2 linked regions of the Gemmatimonas phototrophica genome follow. Each later gene encodes a partner of the first gene's protein in a complex. Links are inferred from orthologs where the notes say so. Each region holds a gene or a part of one and is shown on either strand. Other genes may lie near its edges.

Region 1 (15,319 bases):
GCGCGATGCCTCGCACGTCATGCCGTTGGCCGAACAGGCCATACAGGTCCCGCGAACCGTCTACGCCGCCACCAAGGCCGCGCAGGAGGTCCTCGCGCTGCAGGCGTGGCGTGCCTCAGGGCTGCGCGTGATTGTGGCGCGCAGCTTCAATCACAGCGGCGCAGGGCAGCCACCCCGCTTTCTCCTCCCTGCGCTGGTGCAGCGGGCGCGGGCATTGGCGACCGCCCCCGCCGGTACGCCCATGCCGGTGGGCAATCGTTCGCCCGTTCGCGATTTCCTGCATGTCAGTGACGTCGTGGCTGGGTATATTTCCCTCTGTCAGCGGGGTATGCCCGGCGAGGCGTACAACGTGGCCAGTGGCACCGGATGGTCGGTGCAGCAGATTCTCGAGAAGGTGCTGGCCCGCACAGGATCGCGCGCCGTGCCTACCGAGGATCCAACGCTGGTGCGACCAGTAGACGTCCCCGTCTTGATCGGGGATCCGCGAAAGCTGCAGCACGCCACCGCGTGGCGAGCGCAGCGATCACTCGACGACATCATCGAAGACCTTATCCATGCCGCGACGTTCTGACCTGCACCGGATTCTCGTGATCGGCTCCGGGCCGATCGTGATCGGGCAGGCTGCCGAGTTTGATTATTCCGGGACGCAGGCCACCAAGGCCCTGCGCGAGGAAGGCTATGAAGTCATCCTGGTGAACTCCAATCCGGCGACCATCATGACCGATCCGGAGTTCGCCGATCGGACTTATGTGGAGCCGGTCACTGCGGAGTTCGTCGAAAAGGTGATCGCCAAGGAACGTCCTGACGCGGTCCTGCCGACCATGGGTGGGCAAACCGCGCTTAACGTGGCGCTCGCGCTCTACGACAGCGGTGTGCTCGACAAGTACGGCTGTCAGCTCATCGGCGCCAACGCTCGCGCCATCCGCGTGGCGGAAGATCGGAAGTTGTTTGCCGAGGCGATGGAGAAGATCGGCCTGAAGTGCCCCACGGGGACCACGGTCACGTCCATCGATGAAGCCATGGCCGCGGTGGAGCATACGGGCTTTCCCGCCATCATCCGCCCGTCCTTCACGCTCGGCGGCACCGGTGGCGGCATTGCGTATAATCGTGAGGAATTCGATACCATGGTGCGCCGTGGGCTCGATCTTTCTCCGGTGCACTCCGTGCTCATCGAACGGTCGCTGCTCGGTTGGAAGGAGTTCGAACTCGAGGTCATGCGCGATTGCGCGGACAACGTCGTGATCGTCTGCTCCATTGAGAATCTCGATCCGATGGGTGTCCACACGGGCGACTCCATCACGGTCGCGCCGGCCATGACGCTGACCGATCGCGAGTATCAGGTGATGCGCGATGCCGCGGTCGCAATCATTCGCGAGATCGGCGTGGACGCCGGCGGGTGCAACGTGCAGTTCGCCGTGAATCCGAGGGATGGCGAACTCATTGTCATCGAGATGAATCCGCGCGTCTCACGGTCGTCGGCCCTGGCCTCCAAGGCCACCGGCTTCCCCATCGCGCGTATCGGCGCCAAGCTGGCGGTTGGGTATACGCTCGACGAAGTCCCCAACGACATTACGAAGACCACACCGGCCAGCTTCGAACCGGTGCTCGACTACGTCATCGTGAAGTGCCCACGGTTTGCCTTCGAGAAGTTCGTCTCCAGCGATCCGGGGCTCACCACGCAGATGAAGTCTGTGGGCGAGTCCATGGCCATTGGACGCACGTTCAAAGAGGCGTTCCAGAAGGCTTTGCGTGCGCTCGAGACCGGGCGGAGTGGGTGGACGGTTGGCGAGCGTCTCGTTGATGACCGCCTTACGGAAGGCTCAAAGGAAGAACTGCGCGGAGCACTCCGGCGGCCAACCCCCGAGCGCATCTTCCAGCTCAAGCGCGCCATGCTGCTTGGCATGAGCACGGCCGAACTGTATGAAATTTCGGGCGTGGATCCGTGGTTCCTCGCGCAGATGCAGGAACTCATCGACGCCGAATCGTGGTATCAGGCGCAGCCGGAGGTCGATGCCGAGGCCATGCGCCGCATGAAGCGTATGGGCTTCTCCGACCGGCAACTCGCCACGCTACGTGGCCAGACCGAAACCGAAGCGCGAACGCAGCGGTGGGCCTTGGGCGTGCGCCCGGCGTACAAGATGATCGATACCTGCGCCGGCGAGTTCCCGTCGAGCACGCCGTATCTCTACGGCAACTACGATGAGGAAAGCGAAGCGGAGACCGCCGGCAAGAAGAAGGTGGTCATCCTCGGCTCCGGCCCCAATCGTATCGGACAAGGTGTCGAGTTCGACTACTGCTGTGTGCGCGCCGTCTTGGCGCTGCGCGCGCAGGGCTATGAGACCATCATGGTCAACTCGAACCCTGAAACCGTCTCCACCGATTTTGACATCTCCGACAAGTTGTACTTCGAGCCGCTCACGCTCGAAGACGTACTGGAGATTGTGCAGCGCGAGAATCCGGAGGGGGTCATCGTGCAGTTGGGCGGTCAGACGCCGCTCAAGCTTACGCGGCCACTGGAAGCGGCTGGTGTGCGCATCCTGGGGACGTCGCCAGATGCCATCGATGCGGCCGAGGATCGTCGCCGCTTTGAAGTCATCGCGCGTGAGTTGGGTATTGAACAGCCGGCGAACGGGACGGCGACCAGCGTCGATGAGGCCGTTGCCATCGCCAAGAACATCGGTTTCCCGGTACTGGTGCGCCCCTCGTACGTGTTGGGTGGTCGCGCCATGGAAATCGTGCATGATGAAACCTCGTTACGCGACTACTTCGAGCGTGCCGCACGCGTGTCGGAAGATCGACCCGTGCTCGTGGATCGATTCCTCGAAGACGCGTTCGAAGCCGACGTGGACGCCCTGTCTGACGGGACCAACGTCGTGATCGGTGCCGTCATGGAGCACATCGAAAGTGCCGGTATTCACTCCGGCGACTCGGCGTGCATTCTCCCGCCGTATCTCATCCCGCCCGCGGCTGTCGATCAGATGAAGGCGCATACGGTGGCCTTCGCCCGCAAGTTGGGCGTGGTGGGCCTGATCAATGTGCAGTACGCGTACAAGGACGGTACCGTCTACGTCATTGAGGTCAATCCGCGCGCCTCACGTACGGCACCGTTTGTATCCAAGGCCATCGGTGTTTCCTTGCCGTCCGTCGCGGCGCGGCTGATGCTGGGGGAGACCCTCGCGGAGATTGGATTTACGGAAGAGATCATTCCGCCATATACGAGTGTGAAGGAAGCCGTCTTCCCCTTCAACAAGTTCCGCGAGTTTGATCCGGTGCTCAGCCCCGAGATGCGGTCAACCGGTGAAGTCATGGGGATCGACGAGGACTTCGGGATGGCCTTTCTCAAGTCGCAGATCGCGGCGGACAATGCGCTGCCACACGATGGCGCGGTGTTCTTCACGGTCAACGATGGCGACAAGCCGACCGCGGCCAAATTGGCGGCCCGCTTCCATGAGTTCGGCTTCAGTGTGTTTGCCACCAGTGGCACTGCGGCCTTTTTCCGGGAGCACGGCGTGCCGGTCACGTCCGTCCTGAAGGTGCACGAGGGACGGCCGCACGGCGTGGACATGATTCTCAACGGCGAAATTCAGTTGCTCGTGAATACGCCATTGGGGAAGCACGCCCAGGTTGATGATGAACGGCTGCGTCAGGCGGCCATCTCCAATCGCGTGCCGTATACCACCACACTGACGGCGGCCAGTGCGGCCGTCGAGGCCATTGCGGCGCGCCGCACTCGGGAGCCCGGCGTTCGTTCGCTACAGGAGTGGCATGAACTTCTCCGGATTTCGCAGGCCGCCAAGGCGGCCGTGGTCGCGTGAGCGCGGCAGCTATTCCGGGGATGATTGCCCAGGCGGGCGAAGGACACGTTGGGCCAGGGGTTACGCTTGGTGCGGGTGCCCTGGTCCACGAATCCGCGTACGTGGACGATGGAGCCGTCATTGGTGACGGCTCCCGGATCTGGCATTTCTGCCATGTGAACGGTGGGGCCCGCATTGGCGCACGCTGTTCTCTTGGCCAGAACGTGGTGGTCATGAATGGCGTGACCGTTGGCGACAATGCCAAGATCCAAAACAATGTGTCGTTGTACGAAGGGGTGGAGTTGGAAGACGATGTGTTCTGCGGCCCGTCCATGGTCTTTACCAACGTCTACAATCCACGCAGTGCGGTTTCCCGAAAGAACGAATACCGGCGTACGCTCGTGAAGCGCGGGGCCAGCATCGGCGCCAACGCCACCATCGTCTGCGGCAGCACGGTGGGGCGGTACGCGTTCATCGCCGCGGGGGCCGTCGTCAATCGTGATGTGCCCGATTACGCGCTGGTCGCAGGTGTCCCCGCGAAACGTATTGGCTGGATGTCTGAAGCCGGCTTTCGCCTCGAAGTGGTGGCGCCTGCTGCGGATTCCACTTCGTCTGAACAATTGCGCTGCACCGGGTCCGGCGCGCTCTATGAGCGCCGTGGCGACGTGGTGACGCGTGTCGAGGAGAACGCGTGACAGGACAGCACATTCCGGAAGGGCGGCCCATTCGAGTGGCGCTGGTGGGCTGTGGCCGCATCAGCAAGAATCACTTTGATGCGATCGCGCGTATCCCCGAGCTGCAATTGGTCTCGGTGTGCGATATCGTGGCCGAGCGGGCGGAGCAGGCGGGCAGCGCGGCCGGTGTGCCATGGTTTACCAGCTACGAGAAGATGCTCGCCGATGTGCCGAGCGATGCGGTTGTGGTGGCCACGCCCAGTGGGCTGCATCCGCAGCATGGCATCACGGCGGCGAAGGCGGGACGTCATGTCATCAGCGAGAAGCCCATGGCCATTTCGCTGGCCGCCGCCGATGCGCTGGTGCAGGCGTGCGATGACCATCACGTGCATCTTTTCGTCGTCAAGCAGAACCGTCTCAATCCGCCCATCGTGCTGCTCAAGCGCGCGATTGATAACGGGCGGTTCGGGCGCATCTACATGGCCAACTGCACGGTGCGCTGGACGCGGCCGCAGGAGTATTACGATCAGGCGCCGTGGCGTGGCACCTGGGAGTTTGACGGGGGCGCGTTCATGAATCAGGCCTCCCATTACGTCGACCTCGTGCAGTGGCTCGTGGGCCCCGTGGAGAGCGTCATGGCCAAAACCGCAACGCTGGCCCGTCGCATTGAGGCCGAGGACTCCGGCGTGGCGGTACTCAAGTTCCGGTCGGGCGCCATCGGGACCATTGAAGTCACGATGCTCACCTTCCCCAAGAATCTTGAAGGCTCGATCACGATTCTTGGAGAGAAAGGCACCGTGAAGATCGGGGGCACGGCGGTCAACAAGGTGGAACACTGGCAGTTCGCCGACTACGACGACGATGACAAGTTGGTCGAACAGTCGAACACGAACCCGCCCAGTGTGTATGGATTCGGACACGAAGGCTACTATCGAAACGTGGTGGCGGTGCTGCGCGGTCGCGCCACGCCGGATACGGACGGTCGAGCCGGTCGCAAATCGCTCGAGCTCATTCTCGGCATCTACGAGTCAGCGAAGACAGGGCGCGATGTGCCCCTGCCGCTGCGCGTGAACATCTGATTGGCAGGGTTCCCATGGCCGTACCACTTCTCGATCTCAAAGCCCAGCACGCGACCATCCGCGACGACGTCGTCGCCGCACTCATGGCGGTCGTCGATCAGCAGGCCTTCATCCTGGGCGATCCGGTTGGGCAGCTGGAGTGCAGCGTGGCCGGACTGTCCCAGGTCAAGTTCGCCATCGGCTGCGCCAACGGTACGGACGCCATCCTGCTGGCCTTGCGGGCATTGGGGGTCGGTCAGGGCGATGAGGTGATCACCACACCGTTCACCTTTTTCGCTACCGGAGGCGCCATTCATAACGCGGGCGCCCGTCCGGTGTTCGTGGATATCGATCCGCGCACCTACAACATCGAGCCCGCCAATGTCACGCCGGCCATCACGGCCCGGACGAAGGCGGTCATTGCGGTCGATTTGTTCGGGCAAATGGCGGCCATTGAGCAGGTGAAGGCCGCCGCCAAGGGGCTCCCCGTTATCGAGGACGCGGCCCAGTCCATCGGGGCCAGCCGAATGGTTGATGGGCGGAAGGTCATGGCCGGGGAGGCCGCCGCCATTGGCACCTTCAGCTTCTTCCCCTCGAAGAATCTGGGCGGGTATGGCGACGGCGGCATGATGGTCACGCAGGATGAGGGGCTCTTTGAGGCGCTCATGAAGCTGCGGACCCATGGAAGCCGTCGCACGTACTACCACGAAATCGTTGGATACAACAGCCGCCTTGATGCCCTGCAGGCCGCCGTACTGCGCGCCAAGCTGCCCCATCTGGAGTCGTGGAGTGCCGCCCGTCGCCGTAATGCGTCCTATTACGACGCGGCCTTCGCGGATGTCCCCGAAGTGGGAACGCCATTCGTCGATCCGGCCAACACCTCGATCTACAACCAGTACACCATTCGTGTGGGTCAGCGGGACGCGCTACAGGCTCACCTTAAAGAACAGGGAATTGGGTCCAACGTGTACTATCCCTTACCGCTGCATCTGCAGCCGTGCTTTGCCTATCTCGGCTATAACGAGGGGCAGTGTCCGGAAGCCGAGCGCGCGGCGCGGGAAGTCCTGTCGCTCCCGGTGTTCCCCGAACTCACCACCGCACAGCTGGACGAGGTCATCGCTGCTGTGCGAGGCTTCTTCGGCCGTTAAGAGTCCACTGAAATGACTGACACAGTATCCATGAAGGACCAGCTGCTCACCCGGATCTCGGATCGCTCCGCCGTCATCGGGGTGATCGGCCTCGGCTACGTGGGCCTCCCGCTGGCCATGGAATTCGTGCAGGCGGGCTTTACGGTCATTGGCTACGACGTGAGTCAGCGGGTGGTGGACCTGCTCATGGCCGGGCAGTCGCACATTCAGGATATTGCCGGCGACACGGTGCAGGCGGCGGTGGCGCAGGGGCGGTTTGTGGCCACGACGCAGGAAGATCGGCTGCGGGAGTGCGAGGCCATCTCCATTGCGGTGCCCACGCCGCTCTCCAAGACGCGGGACCCGGACATGGCCTTTGTGCTGAGCGCGGCGGACGCGATCGCGCGGCAGGCCCATCCGGGGCTGTGCGTGGTGCTGGAGAGCACCACGTACCCGGGCACCACGCGGGAACTGCTGCAGCCCCGCCTGGAAGCCCAGGGGCTCACGGTGGGGCGCGACATCTTCGTGGCGTTCAGCCCCGAGCGGGTCGACCCGGGCAACCCGGTCTACCACACCAAGAACACTCCCAAGGTGGTGGGCGGCATTACGCCGGCCTGTGTGGAGGTGGCCACGGCGCTATACCAGAGCTGCATCGACACCGTGGTGCCGGTCAGCTCGCCGGAAGCGGCGGAGCTGGTGAAGCTGCTGGAAAACACCTTCCGGGCCGTGAATATCGGGCTGGTGAACGAAATCGCGATTGTGTGTGACAAACTGGGGGTGAACGTCTGGGAAGTCATCGACGCCGCTGCCACCAAGCCCTTCGGGTTCATGAAGTTCACCCCGGGCCCCGGCATTGGCGGGCACTGCATTCCGCTCGACCCCCACTATCTCGCCTGGAAGATGCGCACGCTGAACTACAAGACGCGCTTCATCGACCTCGCCAGCGAGATCAATTCGCACATGCCGGAGTGGGTGGTCCAGAAGGTGGCAGATGCGCTCAACGAGGTGCGGAAGGCCGTACGCGGGAGCCGTCTCCTGGTCCTTGGCGTGGCCTACAAGCGCGATATTGATGATGTGCGGGAAAGCCCGGCCCTCGACGTGATTCGGCTGCTGGAAGAGCGTGGAGCCCACGTAGAGTTCCACGATCCGTTCGTGCACGAGTTCCGCGAGGACGGGCATGTCCGGAAGGGGGTGGAGCTCAGCGATGAGATGTTGCGCTGGGCTGACGCGGTCGTGGTCATCACCGATCACAAGGCGGTGGACTACCAGCGGGTCGTGGATCACGCTACCCTCGTAGTGGATACGCGGAACGTCACGGCCGGACTGGCCGCGGGACGGGCGCGTATCATTCCGTTGGCCTCCGGGCCGGCGTCGCGCGCTGTTTCCTGATCGTTCCTGCCGTCGCGAACCTGCGCCGCATTCCCCGGGTACCTACTGCCGCATGAGTCATCTTCCGAACCGCGTTGAATTCCGCTTGCTGGTGCTGCTCGCTGTCGCGACAGCACTGGCAGGGTGTGGGCGCGGGTTCCAGCCACGCGACTTCGCGACCCCCGAGGCGCTCTTCCAAGCCTCGCTGCTCGAGTTTCAGCAGAAGAAGTGGGATAACGCGCAACTCGGATTTGAGCGGCTCACCAGTGATCTGTCGTCCCGTGATCCGCTTTTGGCGCCGGCCTTCTTCTATCTCGCCCTCACGCACGAGCGCAAGCAGGAATACCTGCTGGCCGCCCAGGCGTTTGAGCGGGTGACCGATGGCTTCCCCGACGACACGCTGGCGCCCACGGCTATGCTGGGCACCGGTCGCGCCTACCAGTCGCTCTGGCGGCGGCCGTCACTCGACCCGGAACAGGGGCAGAAGGCGGCCTCCATTCTTCGGGCGCTCTTGTCGTCGTATCCCGATGCCAAGGAAACCGAAGACGCCAAGCGGCGCATCACCCAGCTTGAGGAGTGGTTCGCGCAAAAGGACTACCTCACGGCCGTGCACTATATCAAAGTGCGGCCGGTGGTCGATGGCGCGATCATTTACCTGAAGGACATTGTCACGACGTACCCCACGACCAAGGCCGCACGCCTGTCGTGGCTCCGCCTCCATGAGCTGTACACCAAGATCCGCTGGAAGGAAGATGCCGCGGAAACGTGCTCAGCCATGTGGAAGGCGTATCCTGGAGATGCGGACGTCAAGGTGGCCTGTGGAGTGGCCGCCACTGATACGGCGACCGCTACCAGGGTGCCGCCTGAGGCCGTGACGTCGCCGGTGGCGTATGCCAGACCGGCGCCTCGCGTGTCCCGATAATCCACCACCCCGCGTCCGTGCGCATCGGCCTGTTTGGCGGCAGCTTTGACCCGCCGCATGTGGGCCATCTACTCATCGCACAGGATGCCATTGATGCGCTGCAGCTGGATCTCCTCCTGGTGATCCCGGCCGCGCAGCAACCGCTCAAAGGGGCCGGGCAGACGGACGCCGCGCATCGGCTGGCCATGGTCCGCGCCTGCTTTGAGGGAGTTCCCAAGGTGGTGGTGGACCCCGTGGAAATCACGCGGGGCGGGTTATCTTACATGGTTGACACCGTGGAGAATGTGCGAGAGCGTTGGCCGCTCGCCGAACTTCACCTCTTGGTTGGGAGCGACGTGGTTCCCACGTTCTCCCGCTGGAAGGAACCGGAACGGTTGCTTGGTCTGGTACGACTGGTCGTACTCTATCGGGACACTGCCGGGGCCGTCCCGCCTCACCCGGAGATTCACGGCGGTGTGCGCGCGCAAGGGCTCGCCACGCGCCGGGTGGATGTGTCGTCAACCGAAATCAGGGCACGGGTACGGGACCATCGCTCCATTCGGGGCTTTGTGTCGGAGTCCGTGGCGTCGTATATCGCATCCACCGGGTTGTATCTCGAGAATTCCCGGATGCCGGAGCGCGCGGAGACCTGAACGCCGGAAGGCGTCCGGGCGCCGCGAGACGGTGTCCTCGTCTTTCTGGTAAAGAGGTCCGCATGCTGAAGGGTTTGATCAGTAAGGTGTTTGGAACGCGACACGAGCGCGAGCGGAAGCGTGTCCAGCCAATCCTCGATGAGATTCACCAGATCGAAGCGCGATTGGCCACGTTGTCGGACGCCGAGATCCAGGGGCAGACCGCGAAGTTCCGTGGTATCCTGGCCGAACGGACCGGGCCCATTGACGCCCGCATCCAGGAGCTCAAGGCGGCCAAGCACGACACCGCCGATGCCGCCGAGCGGGAGCGCATCGATGGCGAATTGCAGGGGGCGGACGGGCGCGGCGGCGTGGAAGCCGAACTTCGCACCGCCATCGCCGAAACGCTGGACGAACTGCTTCCCGAAGCGTTTGCCACGGTGCGCGAAGCCTGCCGCCGACTCAAGGGATCGCCGGTGTCGGTCATCGGTCACGAGATCACCTGGGATATGGTCCCGTACGATGTGCAGCTCATCGGGGGCATTCAGTTGCACCTGGGCCGCATCGCCGAAATGGCCACGGGTGAAGGCAAGACGCTGGTGGCCACGCTGCCGCTGTACCTCAATGCCCTCCCTGGTCGGGGTTCGCACCTGGTCACGGTCAACAACTACCTGGCCCGCCGCGACTCGCAGTGGATGGGGCACCTCTACACCTGGCTGGGGCTGACCGTTGGCTGTCTCGACGACACCGAGCCCGGGTCGTGGGAACGGCGTGCGGTCTATGCCGCCGACATCACATACGGGACCAACAACGAATTCGGGTTTGATTACCTGCGCGACAACATGGTCGTGTCATTGGAGCAGCGGGTGCAGCGTCCGCACATTTTCGCGCTCGTGGACGAGGTGGACTCGGTCCTGATTGACGAAGCCCGGACGCCGCTCATCATCTCGGGACCGGTGGGCAACGAGAGTGATGGACAGTATGCGGAGTTCAACACCTCGGTCGAGCGCCTGGTACGCAAGCAGAACGAACTGGTGAATCAGCTCGTGGCCGATGGCGAGCGGGCTCTTGAAGCCAAGGACACCGATACTGCGGCGCTCGAGTTCTACAAGGCGCAGATGGGTGGCCCGAAGAACAAGCGGCTCATGAAGGTGCTCCAGGAGCCGGGCGTGAAGCAGCTGGTGCAGCGCGTTGAGCTCGATGTCATTGCCGACAAGAAGCTCCCCGTGAGCAAGCGGTCCTTCAAGGACATGGAGGACAACCTCCTGTTCGTGCTCGACGAGAAGGGACACACGGTGCACCTCACGGAGAAGGGGCTGGATTGGCTCTCGCCCGATCACCCGGACACCTTCGTGCTCCCCGATATCGCGCTGTTGATCGGGCAGATCGATCGCGACATGGACCTCTCTGCCGCGGAGCGTCTCGAGCGCCGCAACACCGTGGAGCGGGAGTACGCCACCAAGAGCGAGCGACTGAACATCATTCATCAGCTGCTGCGGGCGCATGCCTTGTACGAGAAAGACGTCAACTACGTCGTGCAGGACGGGCAGGTGTTGATCGTGGATGAATTCACCGGCCGCACCATGCCGGGACGTCGCTGGAGCGAGGGGTTGCACCAGGCGGTGGAAGCCAAGGAACGGGTGCAGGTGAAGGGGGAAACGCAGACCCTCGCCACCATCACCATCCAGAACTACTTCCGCATGTACGAGAAGCTGGCCGGCATGACCGGTACCGCGGAAACGGAAGAGGCGGAGTTCCACACCATTTACGGGCTGGAAGTGTCGGTGATCCCGACCAACCGTCCCATTCAGCGCGATGACCGGCAGGATCTGGTCTTCAAGACACGGCGCGAAAAGTACAACGCCATCGTCGAGGAAACTCGGCGCTTGCATGAGCTGGGGTTCCCGGTACTGGTCGGAACCGCCAGCGTGGAGGCGTCGGAAACGCTGTCACGACTCATGACACGCGCTGGCATGAAGCACGCCGTGCTGAACGCCAAGTATCACCAGCGCGAAGCGGAGATTGTCTCGGAGGCGGGACGCCCAGGCGCCATCATGATCGCCACCAACATGGCGGGCCGTGGAACGGACATCAAACTGTCCGAAGGGGTCCGGGAGGCGAAGGCGTCCCGCATCACCGATCCTGATGGCAAGGAGATCGATATCACCGAAATCGGTGGCCTGCACATTGTGGGTTCCGAACGGCATGAATCGCGGCGCATCGACCGGCAGTTGCGCGGACGCTCCGGACGTCAGGGCGATCCGGGAGCCTCGCAGTTCTTCCTGTCACTCGAAGATGATTTGATGCGGCTCTTCGGGTCGGAGCGCATTGCCAAACTGATGGATCGCATGGGAGCGCAGGACGGTGAGGTGTTGACGCACCCGCTCATTACGCGGTCCATCGAGCAGGCACAGAAGCGCGTGGAGTTGCAGAACTTTCAGTCGCGCAAGCGGCTGCTGGAGTATGACGACGTCATGAACCAGCAGCGTGAGGTTATCTACTCGCTGCGTGCGTTTGCGCTGGAGGGTGGAGAGGAGCTCAAGGGCGAAGCCATCAAGATGCTTGAGCGCGGCGTACAGCGGCGTGTGGAGCAGGCGCTGGCCACGTTCGACAAGCAGGAGGATTGGGACTTCGAGTACGTGCAGCAGGATCTGCTGATGCATTACATGCTGCAGGTCCCGGCGTTCGCGGAGCATCCGCCGGCAACGCTCGAGGAAGCGCAGGCGCTGGCGGTGGAGGCCGTGCATGCGGCATTCGCGCTCAAGGTGGAGAGTCTCAATCAGGTGACGGACGAATCCGGCAACGGCTTCGCGGATCGTCTGTTGTCGCTGGTGACGCTCAATGTGATCGACGAGAAGTGGAAGGATCACCTCTACGATCTCGATCAGTTGCGCGCCTCCATTCACTATCGGTCCTGGGGCCAGAAAGATCCGCTCGTCGAATACAAGCAGGATGCGTACACGATGTTCGTGGACCTCATGCACGATGTGGCGAACTCGTTCACCGAGCGGTTCCTCAAGGCGCAGCTGGTGTTTGAGCCGTCGCCCACGGAGGCGTTCGAGCCGCCGCCAATGCCGGCGGAGTTCATGCGGGAGGAGGTGGGGCGCCCCACGAAGCGGTTCAACGCGTTGGGGATCCTCGAGGATATCCCGCTCGACGAGCTCATGGCGGTGGAGCAGGGGGAGGCGGACGAGGACGACATTATTGACGCCGACCAGGGCGAGCACGACGCGCCGGTTCGGACGGTGGCGCACAGCGTCCCCCAGGTGGTTGGTGCGGGCCCCGTGCGCTCGCTGGGGGAGGCGGCGGGCGCCGGGTTGCCGGCGGGATGGGAACAGACGCCGCGCAACAATGCCTGTCCGTGCGGGTCCGGGAAGAAGTTCAAGAAGTGTCACGGGGCGCACTTGTAGGATGTGCACTCGTTCCGGGGGCAGGTGACCGGAGACACGGGAGGAAACGGCGGGCCGCTTCGCAGAGGAGCGGCCCGCCGTGTTTGGTACGGGGGGCGTTGGGATTGAGACAATCGCGGGGAAAGTTGTGACCCCCTGTTGACATCGCCATCCCAATGTGCTTTAATCCCCGACCCGCCTACAGCGTCGCGGTTGTTGTGCACTCGCTCAGCGAGTCCGGCACCGGCAAGACGGTTGTGGCAGGGGGTCTGATGAGTGGTACTGATTCAGGCCGTCGCTCGCTGGGTTTCGCGAGTGCGAGTGCGCTCCCCGCGCGCCGATCCTTCGATCTTCAAAAAAGATCAAAATAGTGATCGCGAGAGGGGTTGACGCCAAGCAAACACAAGGTTATTAATTGGATCTGCCGCCGAAACGGTGGCACGCCAAAAAGATGTAAGTCAAACGGAAAAAACAAACAGCCCCCGGGGGGGATCCGAAGATCTCCCCACGGGGGCTGCTCAAGGGTGCCGGCGACGGCCTACTCTCCCGCGAGCTCTCGCCCGGAGTACCATCGGCGCTATCAGGCTTAACGACCGTGTTCGGGATGGGAACGGGTGTGGCCCTGACGCTCTAGTCGCCAGCGAATCGTGCACGCAAGTGTTGCGCGGATTCGACAAACGGGGTGGTGTGATCGTAGGGGATCGGTCGCCTTTCGGGCGAGGCCGATCCATGACAAGCGTGTGCTCTGCGGAATTCCTGTGCCCCACTTGGGAAACCCCAAGGGGGTAAGTCAAGCCACACGGGCGATTAGGACAGCTGCGCTCGGAACGTCTCGCGACGCTTCCACGTGCTGCCTATCGACGGAGTCGTCTCCTCCGGCCCTTCAGGGAGCTCAAGGCTCCAGGGAGAATTCATCTTGGGGGGCGCTTCCCACTTAGATGCGTTCAGCGGTTATCGCCACCGATCATCGCTACCCGGCGGTGCCACTGGCGTGACAGCCGGGACACGAGCGGATCGTCCGACTCGGTCCTCTCGTACTAAAGTCCGCTCCCCTCAATTCTCCAACGCCCACGACGGATACAGACCGAACTGTCTCACGACGTTCTGAACCCAGCTCATGTGCCACTTTAACCGGCGAACAGCCGGACCCTTGGGACCTTCTCCAGCCCCAGGATGTGACAAGCCGACATCGAGGTGCCAAACCGCGCCGTCGATATGAACTCTCGGGCGCGATAAGCCTGTTATCCCCAGCGTACCTTTTATCCGTTGCGCGATAGCCGATCCACACCGGGCTACCGGATCACTACGGCCGACTTTCGTCTCGGCTCGACCCGTCGGTCTCGCCGTCAGGCTGGCTTCTGCCGTTACACTCTATAAGCGCGATTACCGACCGCGCTGAGCCAACCTTCGCGCGCCTCCGTTACTCTTTCGGAGGCGACCGCCCCAGTCAAACTGCCCACCTGCCACGGTCCCGGATCGGGTTTGCCGACCGCGGTGAGGCGTTCACACAGCACAGGGTGGTATTTCACTGATGCCTCCCCGAAAGCTAGCGCCTCCGGCTCAACGGCTCCCACCTATGCTACACAGTCCTATGCAAACGCCAATGACAAGCTACAGTAAAGGTGCATGGGGTCTTTTTGTCCTGTCGCGGGGACTCGGAATCCTCACCGAGACTGCTATTTCGCCGAGCGCGTGGTCGAGACAGTGCCCAAGTCGTTACGCCATTCGTGCAGGTCGGAACTTACCCGACAAGGAATTTCGCTACCTTAGGACCGTTATAGTTACGGCCGCCGTTTACCGGGGCTTCGGCTCAAAGCTTCGGGCTTGCGCCCTAACCTCTCCCCTTAACCTTCCGGCACCGGGCAGGCGTCAGTGCGTATACGGCGCCTTACGCGGCTTGGCACGCACCTGTGTTTTTGCTAAACAGTCGCTTGGGCCGATTCTCTGCGGCCTGCTCGAGCGACCAGCGCGAAGCTGGCTACCAAAGCAGGCATCCCTTCTTCCGAAGTTACGGGATCATTATGCCGAGTTCCTTGACCACGTTTCACTCGTTCACCTGAGGCTACTCGCCTTGCCCACCTGTGTCGGTTTGCGGTACGGACATCTCATACCCTCCCCAGTCCGCTTTTCTTGCCTGCTGACTCCACACGACTTGGCTCGGAGTTGCCCCCTTGCCTCGTACTCAGGTCTCGGCTTGCGCCTACGCCCTTGAACGACCATCCACAAAGTCGCTCGCGCTTCGTTCCAGGGTCCCGGACTGCTTCAACGGATATAAGATGGGGCCGGAATCTTGACCGGCTATCCATCGACTACGCCTCTGGGGCCTCGCCTTAGGGTCCGCCTCACCCTGCGCTGATTGCCATGGCGCAGGAATCC
Region 2 (14,411 bases), 260 kb from region 1 along the record:
CGCCGGCGCCTCCCGTTCCGGAGCGGCGCTTCGATGACCAGGTCAGCACGGACTGGCGCGCTACGCTACGTAACGCCGGGGCGCTCCGACCTGGCGCTACCCCGGCGGTACCACCGGTACCGACGGCAAACACCGACGGGTCGCGCAAGCCACCGGTTGCCGCGGCGGAAGCCGCGGACGCACCGAGGATCCCCGCTGCCAGTGTGCAGGTGACGCTCCCCCCCTGGCTTGATGCCCTGGGTATTCCGGCCGGGCTGGAAGCTGGGCGCTTGCATGTGGCAGAGTTCTCGCCGCACGTCGCGTCGTTGCCAACGCTGCAGGACGTTGTGCAGCACGTCGCCGCCTGTACCGCGTGCGGTCTGCATAAAGGGGCCAGGCACGCGGTGCCGGGCGAAGGCAACCCGCAGGCGGAGTTCCTCTGTGTAGGAGAGGCACCGGGCGCCAACGAGGATGAGCAGGGACGGCCGTTTGTCGGCGAAGCCGGGCAGCTGCTCACGAAAATCCTCAGCGCCATTCAGCTGTCACGCGACGACGTGTACATCTGCAACGTGCTGAAGCATCGTCCACCGGGGAATCGCGACCCCTTGCCCGACGAAGTGCAGGCCTGTCAGCCGTATTTGCTGCGACAGATCGAGCTGGTGCGACCGAAGGTCATCCTCGCGCTGGGCCGATTCGCGGCACAGACGCTGTTGCAGACCACCACGGGCATCGGTGCGCTGCGCGGCAAGGTACACCGCTTCCAGGGGGTCCCGCTCATCGTGACGTATCATCCGGCGGCGTTGTTGCGGAATGAATCCTGGAAGCGCCCCACGTGGGAAGATGTGAAACTCGCCCGTCGTATTCTTGATGCTGCGCGCGCCACCAGCAGTGGTGCGGAGTAACGTGACATGACCAGTCTTGCTGTGACCTCTCCGGGCGCTGGCGGCTCACCGCTGCCGACCGCCCCCACCACCGCGCGGGATCCGTACAAGGAGCGTCGCCCGCCCTGGTCGGAAGAAGCCGAGCAGGCCGTCCTGGGCGCCATGCTGCTCGACGCCGATGCCATTCTGCGCGCCGGCGAGCACGTGGATGACTCCATGTTCTATCGCGAGGGACACCGTCGCCTGTTCCGGGCCATGTTGGCCATCACGGAACGCGGCAGCGTCGTGGACTGGCTCACGCTCGCCGATGAACTCGAACGGCGCGGGGAGCTGGAGCACGCCGGCGGACGCGAGTACCTCGCATTCCTGTTGGATGCGGTGCCCACGGTGGCAAACGTGGAGTACCATGCAAAGATCGTGAAGGAAAAGGCGCTGCTGCGCCGACTGATTGAAGTCAGCACTGAAGTCGTGCAGGAAGCCTTCGAGGGGCGGATCACCGCCGGCGATCTGCTCGACAGTGCAGAGTCCCGCATCTTCGCGCTGGGCCAAAGCAAGGAGAAGGGAGGCTTCTCGCGCATCAAGGAGCTGCTGTGGCCTGCCATGGAGAAGCTGGAGCTGCTGGCCCAGCGTGATCAGGCGATCACCGGGGTGCCGACTGGCTTCACCGAACTCGATCACATGACGTCAGGGTTGCAGCCGGCCGATCTGGTCATCGTGGCGGCGCGCCCCTCCATGGGCAAGACGGCCTTCACGCTCAATATCGCGCAGCACGCCGCGATTACCGCCAAGGTGCCCGTTGCTTTCTTCTCGCTCGAAATGAGCAAGGAATCGCTCGTCCAACGTATGCTGGCGGCGGAAGCGCTCATTGACGCCCAGGCGCTGCGTAAAGGTGGTAGGGCGCTCGACGAATCGATGCCACGTCTGGCGCAGGCCGCTGGTATCCTGAGCCATGCACCCATTTTCATCGACGACACGCCGGGTATCACGCTGCTCGATATGCGCGCCAAAGCGCGACGCCTCAAGGCGGAACACGACCTTGGGCTCATCATCGTGGACTACCTGCAGCTCATGAGCGGGCCGGCCGGTGTGGAGAATCGTCAGCAGGAAGTCTCGCAGATTTCGCGCGGTCTCAAGGCGTTGGCCAAGGAACTCAGCGTGCCCGTCGTGGCGCTGTCGCAGCTCTCGCGTGCCCCGGAACAGCGTACCGGCGATGACAAAGGTCGGCCGCAGCTCTCGGATCTTCGTGAGTCGGGCGCCATTGAGCAGGACGCCGACGTCATCATGTTCATCTTCCGACAGGAAGTGTACGCCGAACGCGATGAGAATGGCCGACTCAAAGATCCGTCCATCGAAGGACGCGCCGAGATCATCATCGGCAAGCAGCGTAACGGCCCCATTGGCAGTGCGCGTCTGTTCTACCACAAGCAATACACGCGCTTCGACAACTTCTCGGCGCGCGAAGCGCCGCCCGAGTACGGTGGCGGTGGCGGCGGCTTTGGCGGGCCCAGGCTCGTGAAGGGTGGGGGGAACGACGACTTCAGCGGTACCCCGTTCTGATGGCCAAAGCGAAGACCGTGTACGCGTGCACGGAGTGTGGTGCGCAGTATCCCAAGTGGGCAGGGAAATGCGACAGCTGTGGCGCGTGGAATACGCTGGCCGAAGAAGTTGTGGCGGCCGCACCCACGAGCAAGCGCACGGCGGCGCGTGCGGCTGGTGGTGTGGCCGGCGCAACGGTGGCGTTGGGGACGGTCACATCCTCTGACACGCCACGGTGGCGCACGGGGCTCGACGAATTCGACTTCGTGCTGGGCGGCGGCATTGTTCCCGGAAGCATGGTGCTGGTCGGCGGCGAGCCTGGTATAGGCAAGAGCACCCTGCTGCTGCAAGTCGCCGCGCGATTGGAAGCAGCGGGACAGCCCACGTTGTATGTATCCGGCGAAGAGAGCGCGTTGCAGGTGCGACTGCGGGCAGATCGACTGGCCGAAGATGCGAGTGCCGTCTCGCTGCTTACGGAAACGTCGCTCGAAACCATCTTGGCGACCGCGGCGCAGCCGGTCGGCAACGGGCGCAAGGTGAACTGCCTGATCATCGATTCGATCCAAACCGTGCACACGGAACTGCTCGAGGGCGCACCGGGCAATGTGGGGCAGGTGCGGGAGTGTGCCGCCCGTCTCATGCGCTTTGCCAAGGATACGAGCACCACGGTGTTCGTCATCGGGCATGTGACCAAAGGCGGCGGCATTGCCGGTCCCAAAACGCTCGAGCACATCGTGGACACGGTGTTGTATTTCGAAGGCGATGGGACCCTCGACCACCGGGTGTTGCGCGCGACGAAGAATCGCTTCGGCAGTGTCGATGAGATAGGGGTGTTTCGCATGGTGGGCGCCGGACTGATCCCGGTGGAGAACCCGTCGGCGCTCTTCCTTGGCGACAGACGGGATGTTGCCAGTGGCAGCGCCGTCTGTGCGCTCATGGAAGGCACCCGTCCCGTGTTGGTGGAAGTGCAGGCGTTGGCCGCGAAAGCCGGCTTTGGTACGCCGCAACGCGTGGCCAACGGCATCGATTCGCGGCGTCTCGCCCTGTTGCTCGCCGTGCTCGACAAGCGCGGCGGGTTCTCGTGCGCGCAACTCGATGTCTTCTGCAACATCGTTGGTGGCATGCGTGTGCAGGAGCCCAGTGTTGATCTCGCCATTGTCGCGGCGCTTGCCTCGAGTGTGGTGGATCGCCCATTGCCGGCACAGGCCATCTTTCTGGGGGAGCTCGGTCTCGGCGGCGAGGTGCGACCGGTGTCGCAGGTGGAACGCCGCCTGGCCGAAGCCGCCAAGCTCGGCATGACCACGGCGTACCTGTCGGATCGGGCGTTGCCACGCCGGGCGCCCGGCGACATGCGGTTGATCGGGGTGCGTACGCTGACCGAGGTGTTGCAACGCACGGTCGGCAAGGATGCCGCGTGAACCTTTCTGGAGTGGCCCATGAGTGACCACGTATCTGACGGGGAGGCCGACACGCACGGCGTGCCCCCCTTATCATCACCTCGTCGTATCATCCCGCCGCCGGTCATTGCCTCGCGGGGGGAAAGCGGGCGCACCGACCCTACGGTCGTCCGCGATGTGGGCGTCGTGATCGTGGCGGGGGGCTCTGGCTCCCGTACGGGTAGCACCGAACTGAAGCAGTTCCGGTGGGTCTCCGGCAAACCGGCGTTGTTGCACAGTGTGCAGGCGTTCATGGCGCGCACTGACGTGGCCGTTGTGGTCGTGGTGTTACCCAAGGCATACGCCGCCGATCCGCCACCCTGGCTCTTTCAGTGTGACGTGGATCGATTACTCGTGTCCGTGGGTGGGCGGGAACGCCACGAGAGCGTCGTCAACGGGCTCGAGGATCTGCCGGAGGAGGTCACGGTTGCCGTCGTGCACGATGCCGCGCGGCCATTGGTCACGGATGCCACGATCGATCGGGTGATAGCGGAGGCGCGCAAGGGCCACGGCGCGGTGGCGGCATTACCGGTCGTTGACACGCTCAAGGAAGTCGATGAGCACGGGCGCATCGTACGCACGGTTGACCGGACCCATTTGTGGCGCGCGCAAACGCCGCAGGCCTTCCCGCGCGTCATGCTCGAAGAGGCGCACGTGGCGGCCCGTCGCGATAGCATCGGGGCCACTGATGATGCGGCGCTGTGCGAACGACTGGGCTTTCCGGTGGTCGTGGTCCGTGGGAGTGAGCGCGGCATGAAGATCACCGAGGAGGCGGACTTTGCGCGCGCCGATGCCCTCAGCCTCCTGGTGGAGTAGCACGTGCCGCATCAGGGGCAGTCGGGGCAGATGACGGTGCCGTTCTGGTCGCCAGTGGAAATTGAAGCGGCGCTTCGAGAGACCATCCACCACCTGAGTGTGCGGCGTGTGCTCGCCTATCCCACGGAGACGGTGTACGGTTTTGGTACGGCGGTGGATCACGAATCAGTGGAAGCCTTGGTGCGCATGAAGGGCCGGCCGCCAGGCAAGCCGTTTTTGCTGCTGATTGGCAACCCGCAGCAGATTGCACGGCTTGATCTGCATCTGCCCACGTATGGCGCCGATCTCGCGGCCCGCTTCTGGCCCGGTCCGCTGACACTGGTGTTGCGGGGCGGCGAGGGGCGGGTTCCGGCTCGGCTTCGCGGTCCTGAAGGCGGAGTCGCTGTGCGCTTTACCCCTCACCCGGGGCTGCAACGACTGCTACAGGCATACGGTGAACCTATTACCAGCACCAGTGCGAACCGTCCCGGGATACCACCAGCGATGGTAGCATCGGAGATTGTTGACCAATGGCCTGACGAAATCCGGCGCGGGCTCCTGCACGTGCTGGACGGTGGCCGCCTTGACCCGTCCAAACCGTCCACAGTCGTGGACTGTACAGGACGACGCGCCCGGGTCATTCGCCCTGGTGTCCTGTCCGCGTCGCAACTGCGCGCGGTTGTCCCGGACCTACTCGGAGATACCTGATGCATTTGCTGTTTGTCTGCACCGGGAATACCTGCCGGAGCCCACTCGCCGAAACGATTGCACGACGCATGATCGCCGACCGCCATCTGGCCGGGATCACGGTCAGCAGTGCGGGGACGAGTGCGTGGCCGGATTCATCGGCCTCTGACGGCGCGTTGCTGGTATCGCTCGAGCATGGCACGGATATCACCGGACATCGGGCGCGACCGCTGTCTCCGGACATTGTCGCGAGCGCCGACGTCATCCTGGCCATGGGCCCGCACCATCTGGAGCGGGCGGAAGCCATGGGCGGGGCCGGACGAGCGTTCCTGCTCACTGCCTTTACCGGTGGCGAGGGGCGTGCCGTCAGTGATCCGTTTGGCGGTGACCTTGATGTGTATCGAGACACGTATCGGGAGCTCGAACAGGAAATCGCTTCCGTTCTCGAGAAGCTGGCTGGCCAGCGCCCGGGCTGAGCACCACGATGCGTCTACCTCGGGCCACGAGACCGCCGGACGGCCTGGTCCTTCTTGGACAGCCAGTGGCGCAGTCATTGTCGCCGCTGTTTCAGAACGCGGCACTGCGCGCGGTGGGACGCGACCTGCTGTACACCGCGCGCGAGGTGACCGCGGTCGATATTCCCCTTGTGCTTGAGGCGTGCCTCCAGAGCAACACCGGTGGCAACGTCACGATGCCGCACAAGCGAGTGGTCTACGAGGCTGCCGCGCAGCGTACGGCGAGCGCGGAGCGAACGGGGGCGGTCAATACGTTTTGGTGGGAGCAGCAAGCCCTTGTGGGACACAACACCGACGTGGATGGGATCAAGGCAACGATCCGGGCACTGTGCGCTGAAGGGATTCACGGAGACGTGGTGGTGTTGGGCGCCGGGGGCGCGGCGGCGGCCGTGCTGGTCGCGATCAGCGAATTACCTGATGCCGTTCACGGTCGCATACACGTCGTCGCGCGTTCGGTGCACAACGCCGACGTCCTGAGTTCCCGTACCGGCGTGCCGGCGGTGTCACAACCGTCCTCTGACGCGGTGCACTGGTCTTCGGTGCAGCTGGTCATCAATGCGACCCCTTTGGGGATGCGCGTCAATGATCCGCTGCCGCTCGATGTCGCCGTGCTCTCAGCGCAGAGCGCTCTGTTCGATCTGGTGTATCGCCGGGAGGGAACCGCGCTGGTACAGGCGGCGCGTGCTCGTGGCCTGCGCGCAGAGGACGGCTTGCGGATGTTGGTGGAGCAGGGCGCCAGTGCGTTCGAGTGCTGGTTCAATACTCCAGCCCCGCGGGGGGCCATGTGGCAATCGCTTGGCCACGCGATGCCCCCGGCACACGAACCGCGCGCGTGAGTGGAACGGCAGTCGGTAGACGCCAGCGCTGATCTGGTGAACGGTCATCGGATGTCCCGCCTCTTGCCCGTGGCTCGTGCACTGGCCCATGGCGCGCTCGATTTCCTGTTGCCGGGCGCGTGTGTGTTGTGTCGTTCTCCCCATCGACCGGATGTCGATGGCATCGTTTGTGCTCCCTGCATGGCCAGATTGGTGCCGTTTTCCTACCCGCTCTGTGACCGATGCGGGCATCCTCGCTTGTCGCTGACCCTTCCGTTGCCTGGCGAGCGCCCCTCAGGTGCCGCCAAGCCGCTTGGGGCTGGCACGACCCTTCCACCCTGTCGGTGGTGTCCCCGGCTGGACCCGGCGCTCCGGGCCGTCCGGTCGGTGGCACGCATGGATAGCGGTACCGGCGGCGATCTGGTGCACGCGCTCAAGTACCAGGGGTGGACACGTGCGGCCGTCCCCATGGCACGTCGGATGGCCCGTCTCGATTGGCCGCAGGATGTCCGGGAGGAGCGGGCGGCCATAATTCCCATCCCGCTGTCCGCCGCGCGCGAACGCGAGCGTGGCTATAATCAGGCGGCTCTGCTGGGCGGCAGGTTGGCGCCGTTCTGGCGCGTGCCCGTCTGGTCCGACGTGCTGGTGCGTGTGCGCGATACGTCATCGCAGGTCCGGTTGACACCTTCGGAGCGCGCAAGCAACGTTGCACAGGCGTTTGTCGTGCCAGTGCAGTTTCAGGAACGACTTCGTGGCCAGCACGTGGTGCTGGTGGACGATGTCATTACCACCGCCGCGACGGTGAACGCCGCTGTCCAGGCGCTCATGCGTGGCGGCGCTCGCATCATCAGTTGTGTGACCTTCGGTCGGGCGCCAGATCCCGGCGACCGTACCGCTCCTGACTCAGACTTCACCCGGAACTGACTCGAATGGGTATACGTGTTGGCATCAACGGCTTCGGCCGTATCGGCCGCCAGGTCCTTCGTGCCGCGAAACAGCAAGGCGTGGCCGACATCGACTTCGTAGCCATCAACGATCTCACGGACACCGCGACGCTGGCGCACCTGTTCAAGTATGACTCGGTGCATGGCAAGTTCGACGGCGAAGTTGGCCACGAAACGGATGCCATTACCGTGGACGGTGATCGTATCCAGATCCTCGCGGAGCGCGATCCCGCGAAGTTGCCGTGGAAGGATCTGGGCGTGGATATCGTGCTGGAGAGCACGGGCCGCTTCACCAAGGCGTCCGACGCGCGGAAGCACATCGAAGGCGGCGCCAAGAAGGTCATCATCTCGGCCCCGGCCACCGATGAGGACATCACCATCGTGATGGGGGTGAACAGCGACAAGTACGACAACGCGTCGCACCATATCATCTCGAATGCGTCCTGCACGACCAACTGCCTCGTCCCGATGGTCAAGGTCATCCGGGACAACTTCGGCTTCGTGCATGGCTCGATGGTCACGATTCACAGCTACACCAACGATCAGAGCATTCTCGATCTGCCGCACAAGGATCTGCGACGCGCCCGCGCGGCGGCCGTGTCCATGATTCCCACCACGACGGGAGCTGCCAAAGCGACCTCGTTGGTCATTCCCGAGGTCAAGGGAAAGATTGACGGTATCGCCGTCCGCGTGCCCACGCCTGACGTGTCGCTCACCGACCTGACCTGCATTGTCGAGCGCCCGGTGACCCGCGACGAAGTCAACGCAGTGTTCAAGGCGGCCTCCGAGAGCACGCTCGAAGGCGTGCTGGGATACAGCGACGAACCGCTGGTCTCGGTGGACTACATCGGCAACCCGATGTCCTGCACCCTCGACTCGGGCAGCACCATCGTGATCAACGGCACCATGGTGAAGATCTCCGGCTGGTACGACAACGAATGGGGCTACTCGTCGCGTTGCGTCGATCTGCTCCGCTTCGTTGGCTCGCGTCTCTGAGTTATCCCCGGTGTTGGCCCCGACCGAAACCGGTTGGGGCGGCGCCAGCAGTACGCCCAGGTCGCAGACGAGAGCTGGTAGTTCTCGCTGCGACCTTTGTGCAGGTTCTGCTCTCAGCGCGCGATGGCCATCTTGGTCGCGCGCCATCCCGAACTGCTCCCGATGAATACCAAGACCATTCGCGACCTGACCGCGGCCGAGATCCAGGGCAAACGCGCCCTGGTACGCGTCGACTTCAACGTTCCCCTCGATGAGCAGGGAGCGGTGGCCGATGACACCCGGGTCACGGCGGCGCTGCCGACGATCAACGCGTTGCGTGATGGAGGCGCCTCAGTCGTCCTCCTTGCCCATTTCGGTCGCCCCAAGGGCGCGCCAGAGGCGAAGTACTCGCTCGCGCCCGTCGCGGCGCGGCTCAAGCAATTGCTGTCGTGCCCTGTGCACTTTCTCGACGTCACCGTCGGCGAGCGGGCGGTGGAGGCAACGCAGAATCTGGCGCCCGGCGACGTGCTGCTGCTGGAGAACACGCGCTTTCTTTCTGGCGAAGAGAAGAACGACGAAGCGTTGTCCTACCAGTTGGCGCAGCTGGGCGACTTTTATGTGAACGATGCGTTTGGCGCGGCCCATCGCGCCCATGCCAGCACGGCAGGGGTGGCGAAGTTCTGTCGTCCGGCCGTCGCCGGTCTGCTCATGGAGAAGGAGCTGGCGTACCTCGGCGGAGCGCTGGCCCATCCCGAGCGCCCCTTTGTGGCCATCCTGGGCGGTTCCAAGATTTCGGGGAAGATCGATGTGGTGGAAGCGTTGTTGCCGAAGGTGGACAAGCTGCTGATCGGCGGCGCCATGGCCTGCACGTTTTTCAAGGCGATGGGCTTCGAAACGGGGAACTCTCTGGTGGAGCCTGATCGCCTCGACATGGCGAAGGATCTGCTCTCACGTGCCGGGGATAAGCTGGTCCTTCCTGTCGATGCCACGATCGCGCCGGCCATGGATGCCGGTGCGCAGGCATCGGCCGTCGGGCGTGATGCCATCCCGGCCGGACAGGCCATGTTTGACATCGGCCCGGAGAGCACGGCGTTGTATCGCGAGTTGGTCGAGAGCGCGCGAACCGTGCTTTGGAACGGTCCCATGGGCGTCTTCGAAAAGCCGCCATTTGATGCCGGCACGCGCGGCGTCGCTGAGGCGATGGCCATCGCCACCGGAAAAGGCGCCACCACGATCATTGGCGGCGGCGACAGTGCCGCCGCAGTGGCCGAGGCGGGGCTCGAATCACAGATGTCGCACGTGTCCACCGGAGGCGGCGCATCGCTGGAATTTCTGGAAGGCAAAGATTTGCCTGGGGTCAGCGCGCTCGACGCGCGCTGATCACCGCTCATTCACTCGGATCCCGACATGCATCTCAAGCCCGTTATCGCGGCCAACTGGAAACTCAATCACACGCCAACGGACGCGAAGGCCTTCTTTCAGCGTTTCCTGGCGCAGGTACCAAAGCTGAACGAACGGACGCTGGTGTTTTTTCCCTCCGCCATCACGTTGACGACGGTCATGGATGCGCTGCGTGACCGTCCGGAGGTTTGGGTAGGTGTGCAGAATGTCCACACGGAAGTGCAGGGCGCGTTCACGGGTGAAAACTCCGTGCTGATGGCGCGGGATGTTGGGGCGCGTGTGGTGCTGGTTGGACACTCTGAGCGCCGACATGTGTTCGGGGAGACCGATGCCATGACGACCCGGAAGATGGCACTTATTGCCCAGGGGCGGCTCACTCCCATGCTGTGCGTCGGGGAAACACTTGAAGAGCGAGAAGCGGGGCGGACGGCTGAAGTCGTCGAACGCCAATTGAGCGCAGGGCTTGCAGAGCTGGATGACGTGCAGGTGGGCGCGATCATGCTGGCATATGAGCCGGTCTGGGCGATTGGGACGGGGCGCACGGCCACGCCAGACGACGCCAGCGAGATTCACGGGGTACTCCGCCGGGCGCTGGTTTCCCGCGTAGGAGAAAAGGCGGCCGCCGGCATTCCCATTCTCTACGGGGGATCCGTAAACCGCGGGAACGCCTCGCAGCTTCTGGCGGCCCCCGACGTGGACGGGCTGTTGGTGGGCGGAGCCTCCCTCGACGCCGACAGTTGGGCGAGCATCGTCCGGGCCTGAGTCCGGGCGATCTGTCCCATCTGACCCAACCTGCTGCCTGCCAAGCACTTGTCTTGGGGCGGGCAGCAGGTGATTTTCAGAGGCTAGGGTTGTACCCCGGCCTTATTCCTCACGGCACTCCGTCTCCGCGACATGTACACGTTTCTGCTGACACTGCTCATTCTCGACGCCATCGTTCTTGCGGCGGCGGTCCTTCTCCAGTCGGGCAAGGGCGGCGGTCTTGCGGCCAGCTTCGGCGGCGCGAGCTCCTCGTCGGACTCGATCATGGGTTCGCGACAGGCCGGCAATCTGCTCACGAAGGCGTCCTGGTGGTGCGGCGGAATCTTCCTTGGTCTGGCGTTCATTCTGCAGATCATGTCCAGCCGCTCGGTCGCACCGAAGTCGGTGCTGGATAAGCTGGCCGCTCCGGCCACCGCGCCGTCGGCGCCAAGCACCGGCAGCGGCACCGCAGCGCCGGCCGCTCCTCTTACCCAGCAGGCTGCCCCGGCCACACCGGCGGCGCCCGACAAGAAGTAAGGCGGCCGGTGCACACGCTGCCGCCCAAGGGGTTCCTCCTCCTCGAGGATGGAACCCTTTTTCACGGTCGACTGGTGGGGCCAACCCTGCCGACCGTAGCCGAAGTGGTCTTTACCACGAACATGACCGGGTATCAGGAGGTCTTCACCGATCCGTCCTACAACGGACAGATCGTGGTGCTGACCGCTCCCCAGATTGGCAACTACGGGATCAATCTTGAGGATCCCGAGTCCGCCCGCCCTCAGGTAGCCGGTGTGGTCGTACGCGAGCTTTCGCCGACCTATTCCAACTGGCGGGCCACGGGTGGCCTGCGAGAGTGGCTTGAACAGGCAAGCGTTCCGGTGCTTACCGAAGTAGACACCCGTCGTCTCACCCGGCACCTCCGCAGTGTCGGGGTGATGAAGGGGGTGATCGGCGTCGGCGAAACGCCAACACGTGAGGCGCTCGCGGTGCTCGAGAGCTGCCCCAGCATGGAAGGGCTCGATCTGGCGACTGTGGTGTCCACCCGCGAGCCATACAGCTGGGGGAAGCCGGACGCGCCGTACCATGTCGTTGCCTACGACTTTGGGATCAAGCGCAACATTCTGCGGCTCTTCGAGGACCATGGGGTGCGCGTCACCGTCGTGCCATCGGACACGTCGGCCGATGCCGTGCTCGCCATGAACCCTGATGGCGTGTTCCTGTCCAACGGACCGGGAGATCCGGCGGCCGTCATGTATGCGCCTGCCGCCATTCGCCAGATTGCCGAGCAGAACGTACCGATGTTCGGCATTTGCCTCGGGCACCAGCTCCTCGGGCTGACCTTTGGTGGCCACACGGCCAAAATGCCGTTTGGGCATCGCGGTGGAAATCAGCCGGTGAAGGATCTCGCCACGGGACAGGTGCTGATCACCTCCCAGAACCATGGTTTTGCGGTCGTGGGATCTCCGGACGGGGTGGATGGTGCCCCGGAGCTGGCCGTGACCCACATCAATCTCAACGATGGCACGGTGGAAGGGCTACGGCATACCCGGCTCCCGATCTTTGCGGTGCAGTATCACCCTGAGGCGGCTCCTGGCCCACACGATGCGGTCCCCCTGTTCGACCAGTTTCTCGTAGCCTTGAGAAATCGTCGTGGGTGAGATGGCCCAAACGCTTGACTGATAAGCACTAAGGCCATACGTTCGCTTCGTGGGCACCGAGCCGTTGCTTGGTGCCCACAGCGTTTCTGCTCCGAAACTTTTCGCCCGCCACATGACCAAAGCCGATCTGGTCGAGAACGTCACGGCTCGTATTGCCCGGACCGCCGGACCGACCATCTCCAAAAAAGACTGCGCGCGCGTTGTTGATGCGTTCTTGGACGCCATCAAAGAGGCGCTGCAGGAGCAGAAAAACATTGAAGTCCGTGGCTTCGGTACCTTCAAGATCCGTCAGCGAAAGACGCGTATGGCCCGAAACCCCCGGACCGGGTCGCCTGTCGAGGTGTCAGCGCGCCCGGTCCCGGTGTTCAAGCCGAGCAAGGAGCTCCGCGCCATGGTTGCCGGCATCGAGGCGCACCTGCTTGACGACGACGACGACTACGGCGACTCGGACAGCTGAGCGGGTACGGCAGTGACCCGCAAACGCGCCTCCAGTTGCCTGGAATCAGGTACTGGGGGCGTTTTGTATGGTCAACGGAATGGACCTTGGTGGAACCGGATTCCCGCTTTGGCGCTATCTTTGTTTTGACATGAGCGTTTCCGTCTTGTTGTTCGCGTCGTATGCCGATGCCTTAGGTGCCCGCCAGATTGAGGTCCCCGTCACTGCACCCTGTGCCGTGGCCGACCTTGTGGCGGCCCTCCGGCAATTGCCCGGCGGGGAGCGGCTTCCCGCCAAGCCGTTGGTCGCCGTCAACCATGCCTTCGCCCAGATGGCAACGGTTATTCATCCGGCCGACGAAGTGGCCCTCATCCCTCCCGTCGCCGGTGGCTGATCCCGTGGCACCTGCATCTACCGGCGTACTCCACGCCGCCATTGTCACCGCCCCGATCGACGTGTCCCATCTGATTGGTACGGCACAGGCTGCGGGCGTCGGGGCCCTCTCGGTCTTTCTCGGTACCGTACGCGATCTCAATGACGGCCGCCCGGTGCAGGGCATGGACTACGAGGCCTATGAAGCCATGGCGGCATCGGAGCTGGCGGCGGTCGCTCGTGAGGTATGCGACAGGACCCCGGGATTGCGGGTTGCCATTGAGCATCGCATCGGCACCCTCGGCATCGGCGAGGTCAGCGTAGCCATCGTGGCCGCACATGCCCACCGCGGGCCGGCGATGGACGGGGCCCGGGAGATTATTGAGTCGCTCAAGCAGCGCGTACCCATCTGGAAGCGTGAGCACTACGTGGATGGTGAGCGCGCATGGGTTGATCCCACTCGCGCCGGACAAGTGCCGCTCGAGGTACCGCGCTGATGCTCGACCAATTCGGGCGCCGCATTGAGTATCTGCGCATCTCCGTGACTGACCGGTGCAACTTCCGGTGTCAGTATTGCATGCCGGTGGAGGGGTTGCCGTGGCTCCCCAAGCAGGAAATCCTGCGTTACGAGGAAATCGCGGAGATTGTTCGGCAGCTCGCGCCATTGGGACTGAAACGGTTGCGGATTACCGGCGGTGAACCAACCATCCGCCCCGATCTCGTCTCGCTCATCCGCATGCTGAAGGCGATTGACGGAATCGAGGATATCGCGCTCTCCACCAATGGCGTGAAGTTGCCCCAGATGGCGTCAGCTCTGGCGGATGCCGGCCTCGATCGGGTGAATATCAGCGCCGATTCGCTTCGTGCCGAGCGGGTCGTGCAGATCGCCCGCCGTGATCTTGGGTTCGATCTGGTGATGGCCGCCAAAGCAGCGCAGGACGCGGGTATTGCGCCCATCAAGATCAATGTGGTGGTCATGCGCGGCATCAACGATGATGAATTGGCGGAGTTCGCCGCGCTTACGCGAGAATTCCCATGGCATGTGCGATTTATCGAGCTCATGCCCGTGGGAGAATTACGCGAGCTGACCTGGGACCATGTCGTACCGAGCGAGGAAGTGCTGACCAGGGTCCGATCGCTCGGACCGTTGGCGGCAGACGCCGGACCGGCCAAAGGGAACGGGCCGGCCGTGTACTATCGCTATGAGGGAGCACCGGGGACGGTCGGCGTGATCACCCCC

What was found.
Region 2: the proteins of carB (region 1) and carA are in contact, whole or in part, in a solved structure (PDB 1KEE), measured with the Escherichia coli proteins. The link is inferred for Gemmatimonas phototrophica from one-to-one orthologs.

The regions. Positions count from the first base shown.
Region 1 is NZ_CP011454.1:2,424,802-2,440,120, reverse strand. What follows is about bases 155-4,015. They hold carB (carbamoyl-phosphate synthase large subunit), read left to right. Parts: upstream 155-554; coding sequence 555-3,815; downstream 3,816-4,015. Other genes in these bases: GEMMAAP_RS10330 (DapH/DapD/GlmU-related protein), read left to right, coding at 3,836-4,015; GEMMAAP_RS10340 (GDP-mannose 4,6-dehydratase), read left to right, coding at 155-571. In the rest of the region: more of GEMMAAP_RS10340, read left to right, coding at 1-154; more of GEMMAAP_RS10330, read left to right, coding at 4,016-4,489; GEMMAAP_RS10325 (Gfo/Idh/MocA family protein), read left to right, coding at 4,486-5,547; GEMMAAP_RS10320 (DegT/DnrJ/EryC1/StrS family aminotransferase), read left to right, coding at 5,562-6,674; GEMMAAP_RS10315 (nucleotide sugar dehydrogenase), read left to right, coding at 6,687-8,042; GEMMAAP_RS10310 (outer membrane protein assembly factor BamD), read left to right, coding at 8,095-8,943; nadD (nicotinate (nicotinamide) nucleotide adenylyltransferase), read left to right, coding at 8,961-9,575; preprotein translocase subunit SecA, read left to right, coding at 9,638-12,964. UniProt on the Escherichia coli protein: Large subunit of the glutamine-dependent carbamoyl phosphate synthetase (CPSase).
Region 2 is NZ_CP011454.1:2,179,880-2,194,290, reverse strand. The notes cover bases 10,354-13,306. They hold carA (glutamine-hydrolyzing carbamoyl-phosphate synthase small subunit), read left to right. Parts: upstream 10,354-11,250; coding sequence 11,251-12,363; downstream 12,364-13,306. Other genes in these bases: GEMMAAP_RS09165 (molybdenum cofactor biosynthesis protein MoaE), read left to right, coding at 13,198-13,306; GEMMAAP_RS09170 (MoaD/ThiS family protein), read left to right, coding at 12,951-13,193; GEMMAAP_RS09175 (HU family DNA-binding protein), read left to right, coding at 12,413-12,820; secG (preprotein translocase subunit SecG), read left to right, coding at 10,859-11,242; tpiA (triose-phosphate isomerase), read left to right, coding at 10,354-10,726. Outside these bases: GEMMAAP_RS09240 (uracil-DNA glycosylase), read left to right, coding at 1-881; dnaB (replicative DNA helicase), read left to right, coding at 888-2,417; DNA repair protein RadA, read left to right, coding at 2,417-3,814; ispD (2-C-methyl-D-erythritol 4-phosphate cytidylyltransferase), read left to right, coding at 3,833-4,648; GEMMAAP_RS09220 (L-threonylcarbamoyladenylate synthase), read left to right, coding at 4,652-5,335; GEMMAAP_RS09215 (low molecular weight protein arginine phosphatase), read left to right, coding at 5,335-5,790; GEMMAAP_RS09210 (shikimate dehydrogenase family protein), read left to right, coding at 5,799-6,665; GEMMAAP_RS19985 (ComF family protein), read left to right, coding at 6,903-7,568; gap (type I glyceraldehyde-3-phosphate dehydrogenase), read left to right, coding at 7,574-8,584; GEMMAAP_RS09195 (phosphoglycerate kinase), read left to right, coding at 8,747-9,943; more of tpiA, read left to right, coding at 9,971-10,353; more of GEMMAAP_RS09165, read left to right, coding at 13,307-13,668; GTP 3',8-cyclase MoaA, read left to right, coding at 13,668-14,411. UniProt on the Escherichia coli protein: Small subunit of the glutamine-dependent carbamoyl phosphate synthetase (CPSase).